DNA from 2 places in the Pseudoalteromonas sp. LC2018020214 genome. Region 1 is predicted to be linked to the other one. Evidence: predicted binding sites of a transcription regulator. Region 1 holds the regulator's gene; the other holds the start of a gene.
The links. The regulator MetJ, encoded in region 1, represses methionine synthesis genes. The targets are predictions, from matches to a motif close to TAGACGTCTAGACGTCTA.

Region 1 (8,355 bases):
TAAGGAGTTAAAAGATTTAACACTTGCACAAATGGCGATGATTGCAGGTTTACCGAAGGCCCCTTCAGCTTTAAACCCAATTCGTAACCCAACGCGTGCAAAAGCACGCCGAAATGTTGTATTAGGGCGTTTATTAACTGAAAATTATATTACTCAAGAAGAATATAACGAAGCAACGAGCCAACCTATCACCGCTTATTTTCATGGTGCTGAAATAAATTTATACGCCCCATATATTTCTGAAATGGTGCGCGCTGAAATGGTCTCGCGTTATGGAATAGATAAAGCTTACAACTCAGGTTTTAAAATTTTCACCTCGGTAGAGTCTAAAGTTCAAAAAGCAGCGCAAAACGCACTTGTAAACAACTTACATAATTATGATATGCGCCATGGTTTTAGAGGACCAACAGATGTTTTATGGGACCCTGAAACACAACCTGCTTTAACTGAGCAACAAATACTCAATAAATTACAAAGCGTAAATGAGTTGGGTACTTTGAAAGCAGCAGCCGTGCTTAGTGTTAATGACAAAACAGCGTCGGTATTACTTAAAAGTGGCGAGCGCACAACTCTTACTTGGGATAACTTAAAATGGGCGCGTAAATATATTACTCGTTACCGCCAAAGTTTTGCTCCAAAAGCAGCTACAGATATTTTAACGCCAGGAATGCAAATATGGGTGCGTAAAAATGAAGATGACAGCTACTTACTAAGCCAAATACCAGAAGCATCAAGTGCTATTGTGTCACTCGACCCACAAGATGGAAGAATTAAAGCTATTGTAGGTGGTTACAGCTTTGAGCAAAGTCAATATAACCGAGCGGTACAAGCAAAGCGTCAAGTAGGTTCTAATATAAAACCTTTTATATATTCAGCAGCACTTGAAAAAGGTTACACGCTTGCGTCTATATTAAACGATGCTCCTATAAACCAATGGGATAAAAGCCAAGGCGTAGCATGGCGCCCTAAAAACAGCCCTGCTATATATAATGGTCCGATAAGAATTCGCCGTGCCTTAGCACAGTCTAAAAACGTTATTTCGGTGCGCTTACTACGCGGCGTTGGATTACAACGTACTGCTGATCATTTATTAAAGTTTGGCTTTAAAGATTCAGACATTAATCGCAGTGAATCACTAGCACTGGGTAGTGCTTCCATTACTCCACTTGAACTTGCTCGTGGGATGAGTGCATTTGCCAATGGTGGCCACTTAATTGAACCTTACTTTATTTCAGAAATTCAAGATGCTTACGGTAATGTATTGTTCAAAGCAAACCCTGCCCTTGCCTGTGATGAAGAGTCTTTACCAACACATAATGAATTCTCACTTCATAATAGTAGTGCTGATGTAGAGCCAACAAAAAAATGTGCACCGAGAATTATTTCTAAGCAGAATGCATTTCTAATTGCTGATGCAATGCACAGTGGTATTTGGGGCGGCGGTAGTTGGGCCCATAAAACGGGTTGGAGTGGTACAGGTTGGCGCGCACAAGCTTTAGAACGTCGTGATCTTTCGGGTAAAACAGGCACAACAAACGATTCTGTAGACACCTGGTTTAGTGGCTTTAACAGTAAAGTAATGACTTCTGTGTGGGTGGGCTTTGATAACCCAGGTAACGCTCTTGGCCGTTCTACGTACAATAACAACTTAGATAGCAGCCAAATATCTGGTGCTGAATCGGGGGCTAAAACAGCGCAGCCTGCATGGATTGAATTTATGAAAGCCGCACTTGAGGGAACACCAGAGGCGCCAATTGAGCCACCTGAGGGGCTTGTTTCGATTCGTATTGATTTAGCCACTGGTTTGCTAAGCCACAAAAATGACTACACCAGCCGCTTTGAATACTTCGAAAAAGGCACTGCACCTACAAAGTATGTGCTATCTCAGCCAAACGATATATTTGAAGAAGACACAAAAACCGAAGAAGAGCTATTTTAATAATATCTCTGTAATACAAAAAACGGCAGCTTATTTAAGCTGCCGTTTTAATTTAAATAATGGCTTATTTTAAGTTTTGAACAAGCCAATATAAGTCAGAGTGTACACCAGCAGCGGTTACTTCTTTCCCAGCCCCAGGCCCCTGAATCACAAGCGCGTTATCACTATACCATTTGCTATTAATTACAAAAATATTATCGCCAGGTGTAAGGTTTGCTAACGCATCTCCATTGGGCACATACGTAATTCCTACTTTAGCGATAACTTCAGTTTTTGTTATATCTAATAGGCCTGTGTATCTCAGTACTGAGTTATTAGCTTTTGCTGTATCAGCATGCTCTTCAATGAACGCATCTAGCTGGGCTTTATTGTTTAGAAAGTCTTCCCAGCTTCCTAGCGCAAGCTCGCCGGGCATTAATGCCGATAAGCTAATATCACCAAGCTCAAGCTCTATACCTAACTCTCGGGCTAAAATAAGTAACTTACGCTGCATATCTCGTCCAGATAAATCCTCGCGAGGGTCAGGCTCTGTGAACCCCATTTTCTGTGCTTCTAATACCAACTCAGAAAAAGCAGTGGTACCATCATACTTACTACATAACCACGAAAGTGTACCCGAGAACACGCCTTCAATACGCGTAATTTTATCACCACTATTTTGCAAATCAGCCAAAGCAAAATTGATAGGTAAGCCTGCGCCTACACTTGTATTATATCGCCAATGTAAATTACGTTCGCCAAGGTTACTACGAAGTGCTTTATACCAAGAAGTCGGTGCTGTACCTGCATATTTGTTAGCACTAATTAAATGACAATCTCTGTCTACAAAATCTGTATATAAAAAGCTAAACTGCTCACTTGCAGTAATATCTATTAACACTTTATGTTCGTAGTCAAGCTCGCTTATCGCATTAAGTAAATCCGCAGCTTCATAGCTATTTGCCTCATGCTGCCATTGAGTTTTCCATTGCGATATATTTATGCCACTTGCATTAAATAACATATGTTTAGAGCGAACCAGCGCTACCAATTTAATACTAAAGTCGTCTGATAAACGCTCAAATTGTGCCGATAACTGCTCAATAAAAGCATCGCCTACATTGCCAAGGCCCGCAACTATAACGGCTATTTCTTGGCCTTTATTGATTAGCTTATCGTGTAAGGCGCTTTGTATATCGCTATCTATAAATTGGTCTGTTAGTAATAAAACATAACCATTATCTTGATGCACAAAACGCGGCTTTATAGTCTGTTCAGCTAATACCTCTAAAGCTTGCAGTTTCAGTACGCTAACGTCTTGCTCAGGGGCAACAATTGCACAGCCATTTAAATTTGACTCACTAATATTAGCTCTACCAGCAAAGTAATTAATAACTTGATATGTTTGTGCAGCCGGTACTACTAAATACACTTCACCATTATGGTTAAAATGATGAAGGCTATGCTGAATAAGCTGACTAACGCTTGCGACCTCACCTTCACTTAATCCTTCAACCATTAATAAATCAACATTTTGCAGCGTGGTTATAAAGCGCTTTTTCTTTGCTGAACCTTCTTTTACTATATCTGTTGGGCTTGCTTGCACATCAAAACTACTACGAACAGCTAGCTTAATATCTGTGTTTTTAAGTGGCGATAGTGTTTTTGCATGTAATACAGGGTTACCCAAACGAGCTAATAAATTAGCTTGCCCGCGACAAATTTTGCCGTACTTAATCGCTTTTTTTACCTTACGAGGATCAGTGCTAAACACTCCCTGTGTATCGGTCCAAATACATACTTGCTTAGCATTACAGTAATTTGCAAGTAGTGTTGCACTATAATCGCTACCGTTGCGTCCAAGTGTTACGGTCTCACCTTTCGTATCAGCGGCAATAAACCCAGTAACAACATTTATCTTATTAGGCAAAATTGACTGTCGACATTGCTGCGCATTTTGCGCATGCATTAATTCACCATCGTTTAAGGTAAAAAGACTACGGGCATCTTGAGCACACGCCTCAATATTTAACTGCTGTAAATAAGTAGCGAGTAAACGTGCTGACCACAGTTCCCCATGCGCAAGTAACGCAGCCTCTTTTAGCTGCTCAGCTTGAGCAAGTTCTGCAATATTACTAAGCTCGGTATTTAGTGTTTTAAGTGCGCTGCGCTTTAAATCAGCTTGTAACAACTGCTCAATTAAATCGCTTTGATGGTTATTTAACTGCAGTAAAATATCAGCGACAGCTTGCGTGTCTTGCAGCTGATAACTTTGCCACAACGACACAAGTGTATCTGTAGTCTTACCTGCAGCAGACACTACAACACAGTCGCCCGGCTGAGTATGCCCTATAATTATTTTAGCTACGCTTTGATAGCGCTCACTAGAGCTTAAGCTTGAACCACCAAATTTATGTACACAATTGACCATATTTATACCAATTCGCTTAATTAAGTTGTCTATTTTGAGGTAAGAAAACCGTATCGATAACAAGGCAAAAATTTCGTTATTTAGTTGTTCTATATTAGGAATTTTTAACGATGTTATCGTGCGGTTTAATCCCTCAAATTGATTAGGGCGTGTTGATCTTTGTGGATTGAAATTTGTTCAATCCAAGGAAGATTAAATCGCGGCGCGAGGTTTGTAACCTAGTGGGCTAAGTAAAAACCGAGCAAAGCTTCCGCGTCCTGCTCACGCCCCTTACCTACATCCATGTAGGCAACAAAGAGTTAATCGTCCCTAGAAAGAACCCAAAGGGCAGCGCATGTTTGGTATTTATGCTGCGTTATCGCCTATTCATGGGGAATAACCACACTACATAGGCTCCGCCTTGCCTAAAAACCAAACATACTGCTGCAAATTCACCCACCAAAGATCAACACGCCCTAGGTATTATTGCGGATTGGTATTACTTACCAAAGCGCTGGACGGGCTGCACTTAATTTAACGTTTTCACCAGAAGTGCCAGCACCTTTGCCTACACGGCCAACATTTTTATTTTGCCCTGGTTTTACAAGTTCAAATACTCGTTCAAAGTCAGCTATTAAATCGTGTATATCTTCAATCCCAACCGAAATACGAATAAGCGTATCGCCCACACCCGCTTCTAAACGTGCCTTTGCCTCCATGCCTGCGTGCGTCATAGTTGCGGGGTGACAAATTAAACTCTCTACGCCACCTAGTGACTCAGCTAAACTAAACGTTTTAAGACTAGTTAAAAATGCTGCAGCGTCGTTTATATCGCCTTTAATATCAAAACTAACCATGCCACCAAAGCCAAGTTGTTGTGCTTTAGCAAGCTCATGCTGAGGATGTGACTCAAGTCCTGGATAGTAAACTTGGCTTACAAAATTGGAGCTTTCAAGGTACTTAGCTATTGCTAGCGCATTTTCTTGGTGCTGCCTTAAGCGCACATTTAAAGTACGTAGACCACGAAGCGTTAAATAACTATCAAAAGGGGCGCCCGTAATACCAATATTATTTGCCCACCAAGCAAGCTCATCACCAAGCTCTTGTGTTGCAGCAATAACAGCGCCGCCCACTACATCTGAGTGCCCGTTAATGTATTTAGTAGTTGAATGCACCACAATATCTACACCAAACTTAATAGGGTTTTGTAAGGCAGGAGACAAAAACGTGTTATCTGCGGCAACCAATGCACCGCATTGCTTAGCAACATCGGTAACCGCTTTAATATCGGTTAAACGAAGTACTGGGTTACTTGGAGTCTCTATCCAAATAAGCTTAGGTTTAATTGCTAAAATTTGTTGAAGGCTTTCTTCTTTTGTTAAATCTAATACTTCAAGCTTCAATAGTCCGCGTTTTTGTAACGATGTAAATAAACGATAGCTACCACCATAACAATCATGTGGAATTACTAACGTGTCGTCACTGTTAAGTAGCTGAGTAGCTAAATGCACGGCTGCCATACCAGTGGCCGTAATTATGCCGCGAGCGCCGCCTTCAAGCTTAGCAAGCGTCTCTGCTAAAATATCACGATTAGGGTTACCACTGCGGCCATAATCATACTCACGCTTGGTATCAAAGTCGGCAAACGAATAAGTCGTTGATAAATAAATTGGCGGCACCACTGCACCATGATGTTTATCAGCATCAACGCCGTTACGTACAGCAATGGTCGCTTTGTTTTTTTCGCTCATATTCGTCACCTGATTAATTTGGATGTTTAGACGTCTAAAAGAGTAAGTTATCCATTTTAATAAGTCAAAGGATTTTAAAGCTCTAGATGGCTAAAGTTAGGAAAGGCGTTTGCTAGTATCACATTTTAACTCACAAAAGTGAGCTTATTTTTACATCCCAAATAGGCTTATTAAGATAGATCGGTATCTATTATTTGACTATCTTTTTTAAATCGATAGAATTTCACGCATATTTACACGCTTTTTATACCGTGTGAGAAATTAATAATCTGAGGCAACGATACATCTTATGGCTAAATGGAATGGTGAGTATATTCACCCATACGCAGAACACGGGAAAAAATCAGAGCAAGTTAAAAAGATCACCGTTTCGATCCCGCTAAATGTATTAAAAGTTTTAACGGATGAGCGTACGCGTCGTCAAATCAACAACCTTCGCCATGCAACAAATAGTGAATTGCTATGTGAGGCGTTTTTGCATGCATTTACTGGCCAACCTTTACCAAATGACGATGACCTACGTAAAGACAACGCAGAAAAAGTACCAGAAGAAGTTAAAAAGATAATGCAAGAAATGGGTTTAGAAGTGCCTATTTTAAACGAAGAATAAATCGTTACCTTTTTAATCAAAAAACCTCAGCATTGCTGAGGTTTTTTTGTTTAAGCGTTATATATTACGCCATATAATTTTCAGGCAAGTCAATTTGCGCAACACCCGACTCTACCGCAGCAAGTGCTACAGCTTTAGCTATACGCGGTAGTAAACGCGGATCCATTGGTTTTGGAATAATGTACTGCGCACCAAACTCTAGCTTATCTACGCCTGCGGCTTTTAAAACTTCTGCAGGTACAGGCTCTTTGGCAATACTACGAATAGCCTCAACTGCAGCAATTTTCATTTCATCGTTAATCGCGCTTGCACGTACATCAAGCGCACCACGGAAAATAAACGGGAAACATAAAACATTGTTAACCTGGTTAGGGTAATCAGAGCGCCCTGTTGCCATAATTAAATCGTTGCGTGCGCCGTGAGCAAGTGCAGGATCGATCTCTGGATCTGGGTTTGAACAGGCAAACACGACCGGTTTTTCTGCCATTAGTTTTAAATCTTCGGCAGCTAACAAGTTAGGACCCGAAACACCAACAAACACATCAGCATCTGCAATTACATCTTGCAATGTGCGTTTATCGGTATTGTTAGCAAAAAGCTGTTTATATTCATTTAAATCATCGCGACGAGTATGAATAACACCTTTGCGGTCAAGCATATAAATGTGTTCACGCAGTGCACCACACTTAATTAACAGTTCCATACACGCAACTGCAGCAGCGCCTGCACCTAAACATACAATTATTGCATCTTCAATTGATTTACCTTGTACTTCTAGCGCATTTAACATGCCGGCAGCCGTAACAATGGCGGTGCCGTGTTGGTCGTCATGAAAAACAGGAATGCTACAACGCTCTATTAATGCTTTTTCAATTTCAAAACACTCTGGTGCTTTAATATCTTCAAGGTTAATACCACCGAATGTGTCAGCAATATTGGCCACCGTGTTAATAAAGTCTTCTGTTGTTTTGTGCTTTACTTCAATATCAATAGAATCAAGCCCTGCAAAACGTTTAAACAATAACGCCTTGCCTTCCATTACGGGCTTAGACGCTAAAGGACCTAAATTACCCAAGCCCAAAATTGCAGTACCATTAGTGATAACCGCAACCATGTTACCTTTACCGGTATATTTATATGCATTTGCAGGATCTGCGGCAATTTCACGTACAGGTTCAGCGACACCTGGGCTATAAGCTAGGGCTAAGTCTTGAACTGTTTCAGCTGGTTTTGTTAGCTCAATGCTAATTTTACCAGGTACGGGATGTGAGTGATAATGTAGTGCTTGTTCACGAAAGTCAGACATAACGCGATGGTATCCTGCAATTTAAGTTAAAGTGAGAGGTGGAGTCTTGGGGTACGATACCCTTATTATTTTTAAATTCCAAGCAATATCAGGTCTATCCTGTTATATGCTATATCCTTTAATTTTAAGAGGTTTTTCAGTAACTTTGCAGGATTATATAAACATTTGATAAATAAAAATTCACCAAAAAAGTAAGTTTTGAGGTGCGTTTATGTCTATTAAAATATTAAAAAAATGTATGTTTAACGCATCATCATAAACTTAAAATAACAGCCTACTACACTACTTTAAAAACAGATAAGCCCACGTTAGCTACTTTTATCAACCTAGTTAAAATTTGTACTATTTAAAATATAGAGA
Region 2 (8,355 bases), 480 kb from region 1:
CAGCTACACAGGTAAATAAAAGATTAATAGCAATAAAGGCTAACCAAAAGTTGGGCACTTTTGGGTGAAAGCTTACAAGTCCAAGTGTTAAAGCCGCAGTGAGCGAAGCTAAAACAGTAGCAATAATTATAAAAATAGGTTGTTTAACGTTTAATGGGCCTGCTTTATTAGAGTCTGCTTTTAAAGCTTTTTTATTCGAATAAAAGTAAGCACAAAGGAATAACCCAGCCATAGCTTTATCAAAATTAGCATAAAGGGTAAAAGTAATCGCATCGTTTGTAATACGCTCATCTATAACAATAGGGAGGTTATTAAAACCAGGCACCCAATGAAGTGCTAATACCAGTGAGGAAATTATAAAAACAGTACCTAAAATAGCGCGTATTATTGCCCGCTTTGCATTTAGCACACAGTAGTATAAAACAACGTAAAGCCCAGTGCTGAGCAGAGCATACAAATTTATATAACCTTGAAAATACCCACTTACTACACTTAAAGCCATTAAGTAGTGCCAAAGGGGTTGCCGCATTATTGATATTTTGTAGTGCGGAAAAACACATATAATTGATAGTGCTAATAAATAAAAGGTCATTGTTTTTTATTACTCTGTTTTATTTAGCCATTAATCTAACAGATTCGACCTCTCAATATTTTTTTTCTGGTAATATAGATAGGTTATAAGCAGTTTAAGCAGTGAACAAACTATGTTAAGTCCTTTTTTTCAGCAGCATGCTGATTATGTTTCTATCTCTCGTGAGCAGGGTTGTCGCTTCGCTAAATGCGTTGCTGACGATTTTAATCCACTTCATGACAAAGATGCCAAAAAGTTTTGCGCGCCAGGAGACTTACTTTTTTCATTGGTACTAGACCGCTACGGTATTAGTGAACAAATGGAATTTACTTTTGCCGGTATGGTTGATGAAAACACCAAACTACATTTCCCTGAGGGAGCCGATGAGTTTGATGTTACCAATGGCGAAAAAGTAATTTTAAAGGTAAAGCGCAGCGGTAAAACCAGCCAATGCCCAGCACTAACTAATAGTCTAATAAAAAATTATGTTGAGTTTTCTGGTACAACTTTTCCGCATGTAATTATTCCATTAATGGGCAAGCAAGAGGTAATGATAAACCCTGCGCGCCCAATGGTAATTTACGAATCAATGCTTATCAATCTTGATAACCTTGATATTACAGCGCCGACACTTGAATTTGCAGAGCCTAGTTTTGAGTACGCCGGTAAGCGCGGAAAAATTACACTACGTTTTAACCTGTTAGAAAACGGCGTTAAAGTGGGTAGTGGTGAAAAGCACATGGTGGTTTCGGGTATTCGCGAATACTGCCAAGCAACAGTTGACGATTTAATAGCGTTTTACAACGAACGTAAAGCGACACTAAAGCCAGCTTAAAGCTACAGTAAATTATAAAAGGCGCTAAATACAACGGTTATTTAGCGCCTTTTTTATTGTTTTTGCGCTAAAGCGAAAGAGAGCAATCACGATTAAATACTTTTCTGGACTGGTTAATTTACGCAGTACAGTAATATGCGTACAATAGCGCTCTTTGTTATTTTAAAGCTAAGCCTATGTCTGCCACTACGTTCTCATCACTTAATCTCGACCCGTTATTATTAACAGCGATTGAGCAAAATAATTACACTCAGCCTACCGCAATTCAGATTAAAACTATTCCGCCTATTTTAGCCGGAAGTGATGTAATGGGCAGCGCGCAAACAGGTACGGGTAAAACCGCCGCCTTTGTTTTACCTCTATTGCATAAGCTTTTAAATACCCCTAAAAAAGATGAGCAAGGCCTTGTCCGCGTTGTAATTTTAACGCCAACACGAGAGCTTGCTCAGCAAGTATTTGCCAGCTTTGAAAAGTACGCACAAGGTACCAATATCAATGGTGCTTTAGCCTATGGTGGTGCAAGTATTGGCCCTCAAATTAAAGCACTTAAAACAGCGCAAGTTATAGTGGCCACACCAGGGCGTTTGCTTGATCATATAGTTAAAGGCAGTGTGGTACTTTCAAGCGTAGACTCTTTAGTGTTTGACGAAGCCGACCGCATGCTTGATATGGGTTTTATTGATGAAATTAGACGTATATTGCGACATATACCGGGCGATCGCCAAACTTTACTCTTTTCAGCTACGTTTGATGACAGCGTGTTTGAACTCAGTAAAAAACTACTTAAAAACCCAGAGCTAATTGAAGTTGATAAACGTAACTCAGCTGCGGTTGAAGTAGAGCAAGTTATTTACGCTGTAGATGAGGATCGTAAGCGCGAACTTGTATCGCACATGATTGGCATGAAAAACTGGCGCCAAGTGCTTATTTTTACTCGCACAAAACAAATGGCCGATCAGCTTGCTAAAGAAATGTGTAAAGATGGGTTAAAAACCGAATCAATCCATGGCGATAAATCGCAAGGCGCACGTGACCGTGCATTGCAAAACTTTAAAGAGGGTATTACACGCGTACTTGTTGCAACCGACGTCGCTGCGCGTGGTTTAGATATTTCTACACTTAGATACGTAATTAATTTTGAGCTGCCTTACATTGCTGAGGATTACGTACACCGTATTGGCCGTACAGGTCGCGCTGGTGAACAAGGGCTTGCTATGTCATTGGTAAGTCTTGATGAGCAATGGCTGCTAGAAGAAATTGAAGTATTACTCGATACGCGTTTAACGCCGCAGTGGTTAGAAGGTTACGAGCCTGACTTAAATAAAAAGCCCAAAGATAATCGTAAAAATACTAATAAATCTCGAAAAGATCGCGATAAAAAACGCATTACAGGTAAAAGAGAGCCAAGTAGACGTCGTAAATAATAGCTTTTACTTTACTTTTTTGCCTATACTGGAGCTATTAAATAGCCGAGGTAAAGTTAATGTTTGAAACTGATAAATGGGCATTCTCTGGTGTTGATGGCCAAATATCTTTGCATAAATGGCAAAAAACAATGGACCTTATCACGGGGCTTTTTTCAGCCCCGTCTGGTTATATAGTTCAGGCAACAAGCAAAGGCTATCGCGTTGTTATTAGAAATAACGAAGGTGGCTCAAGCTTTGAAACCAACCCGATACTTCCCCCTCAAACTCCTCTTTTTTGTCGGCACGTCGCTGAAACTAATAATATTTTATATGTTAATGATGCAAGCAATAACGATGCATGGAACACTCTCCCAGAAGTAGTTGAGGATGGCGTTGAATCCTACCTAGGCTTACCTATTCATTGGCCTGAAGGCGAAGTATTTGGCACGTTGTGTTTAAAAGATACTAAAAAAACAAGCTATACCGATGAATACTTTGAGCTCATAGAGCAACTACGCGATTTAATTGAAGACGACCTAGCGCTTGTGTATAGCTATGAGCAAATGCGCGAAATAGCCATGTTAGACTCATTAACAGATATTTATAACCGCCGGGCACTTAGCTTACTCGCTCAGCAAAAGCTAAATTTAGCACTGCGTTTAGGATTCGACGTATGTTGCTTGTTTATAGATATAAACGACTTTAAAAAATTAAACGACACCTTTGGTCATGAAGTAGGTGACAAAGCCTTAATTATTTTGGCAGATACGCTAAAAACGCATTTAAGAGATGCCGATATAGTAGGGCGCTTAGGTGGCGATGAGTTTGTTGCAGTAATGCAATTAAGCGATAAGAGTAAAATTAATTACATCATGGATAAAATATCCTCTGAGTATTCAAAAGCTTTACTCAAAGAAGACGTTTGCGATTTATCGCTCAGCATAGGTTATAGTTTTACTAATAAACAAAAGCAGCCCTTTGAAGCGCTATTGAATGATGCAGACCACGCAATGTATAAAAATAAACAAGCGTATAGGCTCGCTAAAAAAGAACAATAATAAAAGGAAGTTCGTCATGACTCATGCCACAAAAACTTGGCTGGTTTTTTCTGCGATAGGTTTTATTTTTTCATTAGCAATAATAAGCTTATTTGAAGCGCTTCCTAGCATTAGATTTATATCTGATGAGGGAATTATTTTTGGTGTTATGTGCTCATCGATGGGGTTTGCCTTAAAAAGGCTTGAGAGTAATAACCAAAAATAGCTTTCATGGATAGCTTAAGCTGCAAATTTTTACTTGTACTTATTAATTTATTTTTCAAAGTACGGACATAAAAAAGCAAGCCATGAGGCTTGCCAAGAAGGGTGTTAATTAGCTCTTACCTAGCCTTTAAGCTATTAATTTTTCAGCAAGGTTTAATTCCATAATAGCTTTTAATAAACGGTATAAGTTAATTGATGCGTCAATTTCTTCTTTACGGTTTGTTAAGCTTTCAATATTTAAGCCCAGTGGCACGTCTAGGTGCGCACAGCTTTTAAGTATTAAGTCGAGGTTTTCGCGGCAAATACGGACGGATTCGCTTAATGTATTGTCTGCATCGAGCATGCGCCATTTAGTTGCCTCTGGCACTGATATACCCAACCATTGCATAAACTCTAAGGTTTTTTCGCCGCCGCACGGGGTAAACGTTAATATAATACGTTGAGGTGTAATACCCTGTGCTTTACATGTACGTGCGTAGCTAGTGATTAGCTCTATAGTCGCTTGTGCATCGTAAACAGCTTGCGATATAAAAAACTGACAACCTTGTGCTGTTTTTTCTATTAATCGTTCGTGCTCATTTCGTTTACTTGAATGGCGCTCGGCAATAGTAACGCCACCTAAAAAGAAATCATCTGATTGCTCAGCCATTGCTTTATACGCATCTGGCAGGCTTAGCTTTATATCGCCTATCGATGATGGGCTACCTACTAAAACAACATTTTGTAAATCGTAGTCGTTTTTAGTTTCACTTAGCCAATCTTTAAATTCGCCTACGCCACGCTGCGCCACACTTTTATAAGTAATTACATCTTGTGCAGATAAATTACGAAGTAAATGGCTGTATTCACGCGGATCAACGGTTTGTTTAAACGCAAATGGACGGTCTTGATTAGTTCGGCTGCTTTCGTCTTGAATGTCGTAAATTATCACGCCGTCGTATTCAATTTCGTGTAAGCGACCTAATAGCTTTTCTGCAATGGTTTTTAATTGCGCTTTATCGGTGCCAATTTTAGGCGGGGTAGTACCAATAAGATAAACACCTTGGTTGGTGTCCACTATCTTCTCTTTTAGTGATAAAGCCATAATCCTCATTCCAGCTAAGTTTGTTTTGATGGATTTAATATAGCAGCCATTTAGACGTCTAGATAGATTTATTTAATGAAAGTTTTTCAATTAACATGATGTTTATTCATAGTGCTTGTTCCCATAATTTATAATTGACACAGTTGTTTACATAATAAATTCCCTTGGGGCTCTTATATTTATTGGCTTTGGGGCATAATTAAAGAGTTAAATCTGACAACAAATTTGCTCAATTTAAAAAGGGACAACAATGAAATTTAAATTATTAGCAACCAGCTTAGCGGTATCGCTGGCGTTAACAGGTTGCGCCATGCAACAAAACCAAAGCACGCAAACAACAGCACAAAAAGAACAAGTAAATAAAGCTGATGACCGTGTTTTTTCGCAAGATTACTTAATTGAAGAGCTAGAAAACGGCTTACGTGTCATGGTTGTTAAAACCGATTACCCTGATGTAGTGTCGCTGCAAATTCCGGTATCGGTTGGGTCGCGTAACGAAGTTGAAGAGGGTAAAACAGGCTTTGCTCACTTTTTTGAACACATGATGTTTAAAGGCTCACAAAAATACCCTGAAGATGTGTACTCAGACATATTAAAAAATTCAGGTGTTGATAACCGCGCTTATACAACAAACGATTACACAAATTACCATTTAAACTTTTCGAAGCAGCACCTTGATAAAGTACTTGAGCTTGAAGCTGATATTTTTCAAAACTTAACCTACACCGAAGAGCAATTTAGAACCGAAGCACAAACGGTAAAAGGTGAGTACTTAAAAAACAACGCGAGCCCAATTCGTAAATTATTAAGCGCTGTACGCGAAGAAGCGTTTGATAAGCACACGTATAAACACACCACTATGGGCTTTTTTAAAGACATAGAAGCCATGCCTGATCAAATGGCCTATGGTAAAGAATTTTTTGCTAAGTTTTATAAGCCTGAGTATGTGTCACTTGTTATTGTGGGCGATGTAGACCCACAAGCAACAATGGCAATGGTTAAAAAGCATTGGGGCAGCTGGAAAAAGGGTAACTATGTTGCTGACATTAAAGCAGAACCTGTTCAACAAGCACCAAAATATTTGCACCAGCAAGATGAAGCGCTACCAGGACACTGGTTACTTGTATCGTACAAAGGCGCTGCGTGGGAGCCTGCTAAAAAAGACAGAGCGGCACTCGATTTAATCTCACAGCTTTATTTTTCTAGTAATTCAGATTTATATCAAGAGCTAGTGGTCGACAAACAAATTGCTAGCCAAATGTTTACCTATAACCCAGAGACCAAAGATCCGGGTTTATTACACGTATTTGTTAAAGTAGAAAACGCAGACGATTTAGCCACTGCGCGCGATGCCATTAACCGAACTTATGCAAAAGCACGCACTGAGCTTGTTGATGAGCAAAAGTTGAGTGATTTAAAATCGAACCTTAAGTACAGCTTTATTAATGGCTTAGATTCGTCGCAAGCGATTGCATCAACCCTTGCAAGCTACATGCATTTTGAGCGCGATCCTGAGGTTATAAACCAGCTGTATAAATCGGCAGATAACATTACCAGCGCAGATATTAAAGCCGTTGCTAATAAATACTTTACTGATAACGCACGTACCACTTTAACGATGTCGGCACTTGATAAAGCCCCAGGTTTCGAGCAAGAAGTTGATTTAAATGCGCTTACTGCAAAGCTTGAACAAGCACCTGCGAAGCCTGCATTTAAAGTACTTGATAAAACCAATAGCTCGCCATTAATCGATGTTAACTTTTTATTCAATACCGGCGCGGCTGCCGACCCTCAAGGCAAAAAAGGTGTTGCTGCGTTAACTGCGGCTATGCTTGCACAAGGTGGCTCAGAGGCGACAAGCTATAAAGATATTCAAAAAGCACTTTATCCGCTTGCAGGTAGCTTTGGTTATCAAATAGATAAAGAAATGCTGTCGTTTCAAGGACGTATTCATAAAGACAATGTAGCGCAGTGGTATTCACTTGTGAGCGATCAATTATTAAACCCAGGCTTTAGAGATGACGACTTTAAACGCCTTAAAAAAGAAATGATCGATGGTATTAAATCAGGCTTAAAAGCATCTAACGATGAAGAGCTAGGCAAAGAAGTGCTATACAGTGCGCTTTACAAAAATCACCCTTACGAAAGTTACAACTACGGTGATATTTCGGATTTAGAAGCGTTGACGCTGGATGATGTTAAAGCATTTTATAACAGCGAGCTTACGCAATCTAAACTCACGGTTGGCTTAATTGGGGCTGTGCCTGCAAACCTTAAAGCTAAAATGATGAGCGATTTTGCAACGCTACCAAAGGGTGAGCAAAGCCGTTTAAGTATTCCTGATGCGCCAGCGCTTAAAGGTCATCATGCAACTATTGTAGAAAAGTCAGCGCAATCGACGGCGGTATCGTTTGGTTTCCCTATTGATACAATTAGAAGTAGCGAAGACTGGACAGCCCTTTGGCTTGTGCGTTCGTACTTTGGTGAGCACCGTAGTTCTAACAGCTTTTTATATGAGCGCATTCGTGAAACTCGCGGCATGAACTATGGCGATTACGCATACATTGAATACTTTCCACGTGGTATGTTTCAAACCAAGCCAGATGCAAACCTAGGGCGCTCTGAGCAAATATTTCAAGTGTGGTTACGCCCACTTCGCTCTAATAACGATGCGCACTTTGCAACACGTACCGCCTTGTTTGAGCTAGATAAGCTAATTAAAAATGGTATGAGCGAAGATGACTTTGAAGCTACGCGTAACTTTTTAATTAACTTTGTGCCGCAAATGGTGGCAAGTCAAAATCGCCAATTAGGTTACGCACTTGATAGCGAATTTTACAACACAGATAGCTTTGTAAGTTACGTAACTAATAAACTTAAAACGCTAACGCTTGCTGATGTAAATCGCGTTATTAAAGAAAACTTACAAACAGACAATGTTCACTATGTATTTATTACTGGTGACGGCGCTGATATGCAAAAACGTTTAGCATCGCAGCAAACATCGCCAATGATTTACAACACTAATAAACCTGCCGAATTAGTGGCTGAAGATAAAGTGATTGCTGATTATAAATTAGCAATTCCTGCAAAAAATATTGAAGTGATGAAAGTCGATAAAGTATTTCAATAATTTAAGTGTTTTTTAAGCGTTAAAATAATGCCTCGGTGCTATAAGCATCGAGGCATTTTTATTA

Region 2: a site for MetJ is predicted at 5,202-5,219, ahead of JG479_RS03845 (methylenetetrahydrofolate reductase). Genes of this name have one in related genera too.

The regions. Positions count from the first base shown of each region.
Region 1 covers NZ_CP066804.1:390,411-398,765, reverse strand. Annotated here, with positions in the region: gene JG479_RS01775 (penicillin-binding protein 1A) at 1-1,939, shown strand, start outside; gene metL (bifunctional aspartate kinase/homoserine dehydrogenase II) at 2,004-4,349, opposite strand; gene metB (cystathionine gamma-synthase) at 4,832-6,079, opposite strand; gene metJ (met regulon transcriptional regulator MetJ) at 6,369-6,689, shown strand; gene JG479_RS01755 (malic enzyme-like NAD(P)-binding protein) at 6,754-7,995, opposite strand.
Region 2 covers NZ_CP066804.1:870,885-879,239, forward strand. Annotated here, with positions in the region: gene JG479_RS03820 (CPBP family intramembrane glutamic endopeptidase) at 1-592, opposite strand, end outside; gene JG479_RS03825 (DUF3581 domain-containing protein) at 705-1,406, shown strand; gene JG479_RS03830 (DEAD/DEAH box helicase) at 1,583-2,830, shown strand; gene JG479_RS03835 (sensor domain-containing diguanylate cyclase) at 2,890-3,870, shown strand; gene JG479_RS03840 (hypothetical protein) at 3,887-4,075, shown strand; gene JG479_RS03845 (methylenetetrahydrofolate reductase) at 4,202-5,158, opposite strand; gene JG479_RS03850 (M16 family metallopeptidase) at 5,409-8,291, shown strand.